DNA from 2 places in the Shewanella sp. 0m-6 genome. Region 2 is predicted to be linked to the other one. Evidence: riboswitches for the same ligand, from Rfam matches in the RefSeq annotation. Region 2 holds a riboswitch; the other holds the start of a gene.
The links. Region 2 has a riboswitch for cobalamin ahead of ACVBJC_RS03560 (ABC transporter ATP-binding protein). Riboswitches for the same ligand answer to the same signal wherever they lie in the genome.
Positions count from the first base shown of each region.

Region 1: another riboswitch for cobalamin. It lies ahead of ACVBJC_RS09845 (TonB-dependent receptor domain-containing protein); the one in region 2 lies ahead of ACVBJC_RS03560 (ABC transporter ATP-binding protein).

Region 1 is NZ_JBRIMD010000010.1:58,043-63,088, forward strand. It holds gene ACVBJC_RS09835 (HDOD domain-containing protein) at 1-500, opposite strand, end outside; gene ACVBJC_RS09840 (arylesterase) at 740-1,345, opposite strand; gene ACVBJC_RS09845 (TonB-dependent receptor domain-containing protein) at 1,449-3,302, opposite strand; cobalamin riboswitch at 3,428-3,634, opposite strand; gene ACVBJC_RS09850 (hypothetical protein) at 3,854-4,501, opposite strand; gene ACVBJC_RS09855 (BlaI/MecI/CopY family transcriptional regulator) at 4,849-5,046, shown strand, end outside.
Region 2 is NZ_JBRIMD010000003.1:186,525-191,570, reverse strand. It holds gene cobT (nicotinate-nucleotide--dimethylbenzimidazole phosphoribosyltransferase) at 1-578, opposite strand, end outside; gene ACVBJC_RS03565 (FecCD family ABC transporter permease) at 628-1,692, opposite strand; gene ACVBJC_RS03560 (ABC transporter ATP-binding protein) at 1,685-2,602, opposite strand; cobalamin riboswitch at 2,812-2,966, opposite strand; gene ACVBJC_RS03555 (histidine phosphatase family protein) at 3,294-3,926, opposite strand; gene metH (methionine synthase) at 4,214-5,046, shown strand, end outside.

The DNA.
Region 1 (5,046 bases), on a different contig from region 2:
AAGTAAGCAAATGCCGTTAGTGCAATAATGTCACCAAATACGCTAAATAGTGCCAGGGTTTGCACTTCATCAGGGCTAATTTGCAAACTTTCTAGCTGATGCAGTTGATCAACGGCGTCCGCTGCAATCGCTTCGGTAAGCGCCCAATAACCATGAACCAGCTTTTTGTAAGGCTCATTCAATTCGTCTAAACGCTCTTTCAGATAGAAAGTAAACGCATAACGATAAATATTAACCTGACCTAAACGTACTAAAGCATCTTTTAATGAGCGATTCTTACTCGATTGCGGTGTGGCGTGATCTGCACTGTTGCTGCGCCAAAGCAGATGGGCAGATACGGCCGGATCGGATGACACGATATCGATAACATTACGGATATCACCGTCTGCAATAATGGCCTTTTTCAATGGGATAAGGATCCCTCTACGACCAATTACCTGCTCTTCGTTGCTGATAATTGCGCGTACTTGAGTAAATACTTGCTGCTCAAGATCTGTCATGCGAAACATTAAACCTTATTATTTTTAATCATGATGTGCACTCAATTCCGTGGCAAATTAACCCACACAATGACGTCAAAGGTCAAGCCATATAAGCGACAACCTTAACAAGTTTCAACAATTTTATTCACCTCCACTAAATAAGTAGCTGATAAAACCTGCCATCAGTAGCAAGAGCCAGGAATAGTATTAAAACCGGAGGGATTTTGGCTACGCTAATATATTAATGTAAGCCTTTGTTATATAGCCTGATAAATCGCTTTGGCAAGGTCAAAATAGCCTGCGTCATTTAAATGTATCGCATCCGATTTTTTACTCGGACTTTTCAATAAGCGACTTAACGCATCGTCGACTAAAACCAACTCATATTGCTCTGCAAGCTCCTCATAAATCGGTGACGCCGATAAAAATAGGCTCTTTTGTGGCACCGCAACCAGTAAAACTGGGATCTGTTTCGACTGGGCCATCTCTATCATGGCGGCCAAATTAGATTTAGTCGTCGTGATAGCATGGTTTCTTAAGAAGTCATTACCGCCCTCTAACAAAATTAATAGCTCTGGTGAATGCTTATCTAATAACGAAGCTAAACGTGCTGCACCACCCGTTGTTGTCTCGCCCGATACGCCCGCATTAATCACCTCAAAACCACTAAGAGAAGCAAGCTGGCTAGGGTAGTCTTGGCCCTTCGACGCGCCAACGCCATAGGTAAGGCTATCGCCAAAAGCTAATATCCGTGCATTATCTGATAAGGGCGGAATACTCGCCCCAGAGCAAGCTTGCAATAACAGCAGTGCGCAACTAACGAGCAATAGGACAATAGGGCGACGCTTAAATAATGGTTTCATCAATAACTTTTAACTTGAGACTGTAGCCAAAAAATAACATAAAAAAAGCCAGACACAAGGTCTGACTTAAGTACGCATATCATTTTAAATATGTCACAAAAAACTAGAATGCTTGATAGCTAACACTCAAAAATAGCTCTCTACCAGGGCTAAAGTAGTTTTGAGCGGAGATAATCTCTGCGTCAAAGATGTTGTTCGCTTTTAAACGTAAGCTCCAAGCATCATCGAGCTGATAACCCACACTTAAATCAACTTTATGATAGGCATCCAAAAACGCATCATAACCAGCATAACGCTTACCTTGATAATGGTAGTTAGCCAAGAGATCAAAACGTTGCCAGCTATAGCTCAGCATATAGTTAAACTCATTCTCGCTACGGCCAACAAGCTGCTCACCTGTTTGTTTATTCTCAGCATCCAGATAGGTATAACCCAGTTGGTGCTCAAGGCTCAATAACTGGAAATTAGCAGACAGTTCGATACCGCTGATCTCAGCTTCATTGATATTCGCAGGCTTCCAGATATCCCAACCATAATCGTCTTTCTCACCCGTAGGGGCCCAAGCAATCAGATTATCGATAGTATTTTTAAATACACTGATATAAGCACGCACATCTTTAGCATTAAAATGCAGCGTTAGATCGTAACTCTCAGCGGTTTCTGAGAGCAACTCTGCGTTACCAGAACCTGGCCAGTACAGGTCGTTAAAGGTTGGCACTTTAAAGGCCGTACCCGTTGTCGCGGCCAAACTCCATTGAGCATTAAACTGATATGCGAGACTAGCGTTATATGAAACTTCGCTGTCGATATTTTCCACATCATCATAACGCACCGCAACTTCAGCCAGTATATTGCTCCACTGCTTTTGCACTAAGGCGTAGACACCTAAGATATCTCGCTCATCTTGGGCATAATCGCCCTTAACAGACTCATTTGACCAATCGACACCGCCCGTCAGGGTCAAGTCGCTTGCCGCTAGGTATTGGTTACTCCAATTGACCTGATCGCGTTTGGTTTCAAACTCAGATATTGGCACACTGATATCGTTACCACGAAAGTTCTCGTTTGAATCGCGAGACTGGCTTAAGGCTAATTTGCTGGTAAATCGGTCATTACTGTATTGCGTAGCAAGATCCCAAAAGTAATTCTCATAGTCTGACTCATCTGCCGAACCTGAGGCATAGATATCGTCGTACTGAGTGTTACCTTTATCGTATTGTCCGGTCCAAAGTGCTTGCCAGTTTTGATTAATTTGCTGAGAGCCGTTTACTGAAAGCGCGTTGCGCTTATAACCATCATCATCATTTTCAACCTCTGCGCCGTTATATACATCATAACCTTCTGATTGCTCATGGTTAACGCTCAGTGTTGTACTACCATCGCCATGGGTCATACCTGCGCCAAATGAGCCGCGAATATATTCATTGCTGCCATATTCAGCACCCGCAAACCATTCACCGCCCTTGAGTTGGCGAGTAAAAATCTGAATGACGCCGCCAATAGCATCACTGCCCCACACAGACGCTCGAGGCCCTTTTAGGACTTCGATTCGCTCAATATTTTCAGGTGATAAACTGTTAAAGCTAACTGTACCTAATGTGGCAGAGCCGACTTTAACGCCATCGATTAGGACTAATACATGGTTGGAGTTACTGCCGCGAATACTGACAGATGTTGCCTGACCCGCACCGCCATTGCGCGATACACTAACACCCGGAAGTGTTTCTAATACGTCAGCCACAGACTTTGGATTAAGACGCGCTATCTCTTCACGTTCAATGGTATTAATGACGGTTAGCTGCTGATCGGCGCTTCTATCAAAACGAGAACCGGTTACGGTAATCGTTTCATCAACATTTGCTAAGTGAGATGCGACTTCTTCGGCCGAAACTGAAAAGGCTGATAAGCTAACAAGACTACTGACTAGTAGTGCGATTTTTGATGGTTGTGTTCCCATTTACCTTTTTACTCCTAAAGGAAAACGGGGCAAATACGTCACGGTGACACGACCCATAAATGAAAAAAATCACTCGTTTATTGGTTCGTTTAATTGCCGCATTTCGAGATCTGCCCGCCGAAATCATCGAAATCACTTTGCTGGCCGGTCTCCGGACTTAGGTTCTGTATTAACGTATTAATACCCGAATACAAGCTTTCAACACCTATCCATTAAGGCGCACTTGTCTCTCACCATTCACCGTTGCGGGGGCAGTGTCAGAATTTAACTGACTTCCCGATTATCCCTAAGTTACAGCCGTAACCTGAGGCACCAATAAAGTTGACTAAATATCGTTATAAGTTTTTGTTACTCAAAAGTGAACAAATATCACTATCAAGAGTTCCGCGCATTATAGACGTCTATACGGTTAAATGTCTAACTTAACACCACTTAAAACCCGTATTTAAGCCGAGGAATATTCACCTTGTACCTAGCGATCTAATGTTTCACATTAATATCAGCAACATATAATTATCACATTGAGTCTACCAAGCCTTTAATACAAGCCTTTAATACAAGCTCAGAGGGGTAATACTAGATAAAAACTCTTGCTGATTTTGCGCTTTGATGGGAGGATTTTCTTTGCTAAATGCGTCACCACGAATCGATTTATGAATTAAATACAGATCCAGTTTCCCCCTGATAGCGGTGTAATGGCCAATCTCTCCTAGAGTTTGCACCTCATCATAAGCAATACCTGCTACCGACTTAATATGAGAGTTGGGCATCTTAGTGCAGCCGATAATCGCGCTTGCTGTTTCATGGCCGTTGAGTGGCTCACTTTGCAAGGTTTCAAACACCGTTTCCCCTTGGCAACTGTCGAAGTATACCTCTGCCATAGTCTCTAAAAATTTTTGTGGGCTCACATCTTCAGCGATCCCTTTAAACCCTTGCACACACAGCATAGATGACCAGGTTTGTAACGCTTGAGAAGCGGGAACAAACTCAGCAGAGAACATCGTCTCTTGTTGATTTGAATAAGCGAGTTTCCAGTCTAACGGCAAACTAAAATTAAATGTTTGACTAAAAATCGCTAGTTGCTTGGGAGTTTTATCGACGTGCGCTGTAACCGCTTCATCACTTAAACCGTATGATGGAAAAGCTAGAAATATTACACATAACAGGCCTGCTGCCATGCGCGGAGATAATGACGTCATACCTTTACAATCCTTGTTGGGGGTACTTTTATGAACAGATATTCTATCTGTGCATCTGTCAAAGTGGTACTTAAAAAGTCATTAAATTGAATCCGCATAAATGCACAGTCATCTTCAATGGCTATCACCTCCGCCCTTCTATATTTAACAATAGCTTATATACCGACAGTTAATCTAGAACAAAAAAAACACCAAAAAGTACTTGCGCAATACAATTACATTTGTAATCTTAAATATACATTACAGCTGTAATCGTAAAGAACATTCAGCAAAGGATGACTTTGAAAGAGGCCGACTTTGAAAGAGAGCAACTATGAAAAAGGTTTTACTATGAAAGAGGTTTTACTATGAAAGAAATCAGTAATGCCGAGCTGTGTGTGCTCAATATCCTTTGGCAATCATCGCCAATGAGTGCTAACGATGTCATCAGTGAATTATCTCGCAGCAATGACTGGCACGAAAAAACGGTCAAGACGCTACTTAACCGCCTAGTAAAAAAACAAGCCATTGGCTTTGACAAGCAGGGCCGCTCATATCTTTACTTC
Region 2 (5,046 bases):
ACACAATCTTCAGCCTTCATGCCTGTTAGTGCCGCCATAATCGCAGCAGCAGACGAGGTATTACCTATGCCCATCTCACCAAGCGCTATCAAATTACAACCATTTTGATGGTGGAACTCGACTCGCTCTGTCGCCATCTTAAAGCCTTGTTTTACCGCACCGAGAGTCATCGCCGCGCGCTTATGAATAGGCCCTGTACCTGAACCTAAACGTTGGTTAATCACACCCTCTAGGTTTTCAATCGGCTTTAAGATCCCGCAGTCAATCACCTCTAAGTCAAAACCCACTTGACGAGTAAACACGTTAATTGCTGCGCCACCTTTGATAAAGTTAATCACCATCTGCGTGGTGACTTCACTTGGTGCAATTGATACGCCAGAATCAGCAATGCCGTGATCTGCGGCAAACACCATCATCTTTGGATTGCAGATCTGCGGCTTGTCTTTACCTAATACGTGGGCAATCTGTAACGCTAAGGTTTCTAAATCTCCCAAGGCGCCAAGGGGCTTAGTTTTAGTATCTATTTTTTGCTGAATCTCAGCATCGAACTCAGTATTTATTGGTTTTATATCAAACATGTATAGTCCCCTAGACCACTCAACTTAGGTGCTTACTCAACATTAATTGTTAAATACGTTTGGCACGACGGCCGCCTAAAATAAACAAAAAGAAAATACTGCCCATCACCGAGGTAATAATCCCCACTGGCAGCTCTTGATAACTCAATAAGGTTCGCGCTAATACATCGACCCAAACCATAAATAATCCGCCGACGAGTGCCGTTAATAGCAATGGGAATCGCCCAGGGAAAAGCAAGCGCACCGTATGTGGCACCATCAAGCCTATAAAGCCGATGCCACCGCAATTAGCGACTAATATAGCTGTGATAAGTGAGCAGATAAGCAGCATAGATAAACGCAAACGAGCGACGTTAATTCCTAGGGTATGGGCGGTTTCATCACCGGCGCGCATCGCCACTATTTGGCGCTTATTCAGTAAGATAATTAGCAGAGATAGCAATACCACCGAAGCTGGTAGCCACAAGCCTTGCCAGCTGGCTTTAGCAAAGCTGCCTAAGGTCCAAAACAGTACCGATGCAGCAGCTTGTGGACTGGAAAAGTACAACATCAAACTGGCGAGTGCGCCAAACATAAACGAGGTTGCCACGCCAGAAAGCAACATGCGCTCAACCTGGGTGCTTAGGTTACGGCCACATAAGCTCAATACCAGCAATACCGATAAGCTGGCACCGATAAATGCGCCAACCGGCAGACTGAGCCAAAGCATGCTTTGGCTAAAGAGGGTTAACGCCACTACAGCGCCAAAAGAGGCGCCCGATGAGATCCCAAATAGATAAGGATCTGCCAGCGGATTTCGCGTCACAGTTTGCAGCACACTGCCCGCTATCGACAGTCCAGCCCCAGCAATAAATGCTAATAAGACTCGCGGTAAACGTAGCTCCCAAATAATGCGCTCTTTTACGCCAACAGGATCGCCGATACTAAACAGCTTGTGGCTAAACACATTTAGCACATCTAAGGTACTAATACTGGCAGCACCAAAACTGGTGGCAGCAAATGGGGTGATTAGCGCCACCAAAGTGAGTATAAGCAGAACGAGATGCTCAGTTCGGCGACGACAATTAATGGCTAACGGCAGACTCGCGATTGAGGCCTTACTCACCTTAAACATCTGTACCTCTCGCTTTTATTTGAACGAAAGCTTCAGCTTGAACTGACGCCTTTATATCCGCGGCGGTTTTCTCACCACTTGCCGACACGCCCTCGTAACCATAGAAATAACAGATAAGCGGATTACCATGCTGAGGATGAGGCTTGATTTCACAGCACACATCAAACACTTCAGCGATGCGCTGCTCAGTGAGTACCATCTTAGGTGAACCATTGGCTATAGCACGGCCCTTATCAAGCAGGAGGAGTTCATCACACAGTGCACTGGCAAGGTTAAGATCATGAATAGAGGTGATAACGGTGATATTGAGACTGCGCAGTAGCTCTAAGGTTTGGATCTGATAACGAATATCTAAGTGATTTGTCGGCTCATCGAGAATAAGTAGTTTAGGGCGCTGCGCAATGGCGCGAGCAATCAAGGCACGCTGCTTTTCACCGCCCGATAAGCTCTCATAGGCTTGATTGGCTTTATCTTCAAGACCTACTTTTTCAAGTGCTTGTGCGATCACAACGCGATCGCTGCGGCTAGTAAAATCAAAGGCACTTTTATGAGGCGTTAAACCTAGGCCGATAAGTTGCGCAGTGGTCATCTCGAAATGATGGGGGGTGTCTTGCAGTACCACGGCGATTTGCTGGGCAAAAGCTTTAGCCGATAGCGCGCTAATATCTTGCCCAAACAAGTTAATACAACCCGTTGTTGGCTTAATGAAGCGATATAAGCAGCGCAGTAGACTGGATTTCCCTGCGCCGTTAGGCCCTATAATACCCAGCATCTTACCTTCAGCTAAGCTAAAGTCGATTGCCGACAAAATGGCTTTACCATCCAGTTGCCAGCCTAAGTCGTTAACAGACAGCACTGTTTGGGTTTTAGCTTCAGCGTGAATCTGCTGCTTTAATTGCGAATTAGCCATTGCAGCCATTTACCCATTGTTTGAAAAAACGGGCATCGAATAAGCAAGCATCATATAAACAGGCCTTTAGCAAGCCTCGATCTAGGTCTAGGTCTAGGTCTAACAACCAAGCATGGAACTTCATTTTATTGTCTCCCTCGAGTCGCCCGCACGAGTTTATGTGTATATGGATACACTTTTAATTATCAACACGTACTGAGTCATACGTACTGAACAACATAAGCTAGGCAGGTATCTGACTTGGAAGCACAGCCCTATGGCTAACCTTCCCTACAGTTGCGGGTACAGTCCGGACTAAGCGGCGAATAACTGCCAGCCTCCGGTTCCCTTTATGCGATTAAGCACCTAGCTTTCATTTTGTTTGACTTATTATTAGCTTAGTCGCGCTGATACTAACGAGACTATCCCAGCGACAATCCCCGTGAGTATTAAGCACTAACCTTAATGCAGACAGTAGCACTCAAGTAAGCTAACGCCGCAGTTTAGCATCATACCAGCAAGGCTGATATCACCTTTGTTTTATAAATAAAACCAAGATTGACGGGCTAAAGCCCGACCTACGATAAAAAGGTTCTAGGTTCTAGGTTCTAGGTTCTAGGTTCTAGGCTCTAGGCTCTAAGCTCTAAGCTCTAGGCTCTAGGTCCTAGGTCCTAGGTCCTAGGTCATAGGTTCTAGGTCCTTCTTTAAACTTCTACCGCCAATTTAGGGTCATGAACTGCTTATTATCATTGTGCAGCACATCAATCACTACCGTGGCCGCGTAAGGCAATTTAAGCGAGGTGTAAAAACCCGCACACTGACTGACGTCCAGAGCTTTACTCATTAAATGACGTATTACGCCACCGTGAGTCACCACTAATACCGTCTTTCCTTGATGCAGCTCAAGCATCGCCTGCCAGGCTTTATCGATACGCGCCTCAAAATCTTGCATAGACTCGCCATGAGGCGGCGATAACAACCAAGGGTTTTTCCAGTAGTTATCAAGCGCTGAGCCACAAGTTTGATAAAGCGCGTCGAAGGTTTGTCCGTCCCAATCGCCGAAGTTCAGCTCTTTAAAACCTGCTTCAATAGAAAAGTCTAAATCATGCTCACGAGCCAATTGCTCTGCGATGTTGGCGCAGCGCTGAAGCGGTGAACTAATCACACTATTAACAGTAAAACCAACGGTAAAATCGACTGACAAATCGGTTAAGCATAAGGCGGAAAATGCCTTTTTCATCTGCAACTGACCAAGCTCAGTTAACGCAACATCAACTTGGCCGCGTAAAATATTGCCACCATCGCATTCGCCGTGCCGAAGTAAAATCACCTTAGTGGTTTGCATTATACCTGTTGACCTTCATTATTTATCAGCAACTTAGTTAAAATTCATTGGCTTTTAATGCTGAAAAAGTATCATGCTTTAGCACTTGCACTTTTTATCGCCTCTCACGTATTATGGACGTCTATACGTATAAATGTCCAAACAAAATAAAAGGTCACTAATAATAAACGACCTTAACTGAAAATAACGGACATGATTTACACCAGATCTAGGTAAGTTAAGTATTCAGAGACTTATTTTGCTTGGTATTACAAGAATAACGATTTGCGAACTGGTAGGAATTATCTATGGCAACTTGTACCCCAACACATGCCTTGAGCGCAGTAGCACATACTCAAGACTCTGCCGACAAGGTTTTAGCAGTACTTACCCAAAAGCTTCAAGATGGGATCCTTATCCTCGACGGCGCGATGGGCACCATGATCCAAGATCGCAAATTTGAAGAACATGACTTTCGTGGTGAACAGTTCAAAGACTGGCATTGTGATGTAAAGGGCAACAACGACATGTTGGTGCTCACCCAAGCCGATGCTATCAAGCAGATCCATAAAGACTACCTGTTAGCCGGCTCTGACATCATAGAGACCAACACCTTTAATGCCACCCGCATCGCCATGGCCGATTACGACATGCAGGAGCATTCAGCTGCGATCAACTTAGCAGGCGCACGCATTGCCCGCGAAGCCGCCAATGAAGTTGAAGCAGAGACGGGTCGCCAATGTTATGTGGCTGGTGTTTTAGGCCCGACCAATCGCACTTGCTCCATTAGTCCAGATGTTAATGATCCCGGCTTTCGTAACGTTAGCTTTGATGAGCTAGTTGAAGCCTACATTGAGTCAATCAATGCACTTATCGCTGGCGGCGCAGACATCATTATGGTCGAGACCATTTTTGATACGCTTAATGCAAAGGCGGCATTATTTGCGATTGAAACCGTGTTTGATGAACAAGAATTCCGTCTACCGATTATGATCTCGGGGACGATTACCGACGCCTCAGGGCGTACCCTTACCGGACAAACCACCGAAGCTTTTTATAACTCACTGCGCCACGTTAAGCCTCTGTCTATCGGCCTTAACTGCGCCCTTGGACCAAAAGAGCTTCGACCATATGTAGAAGA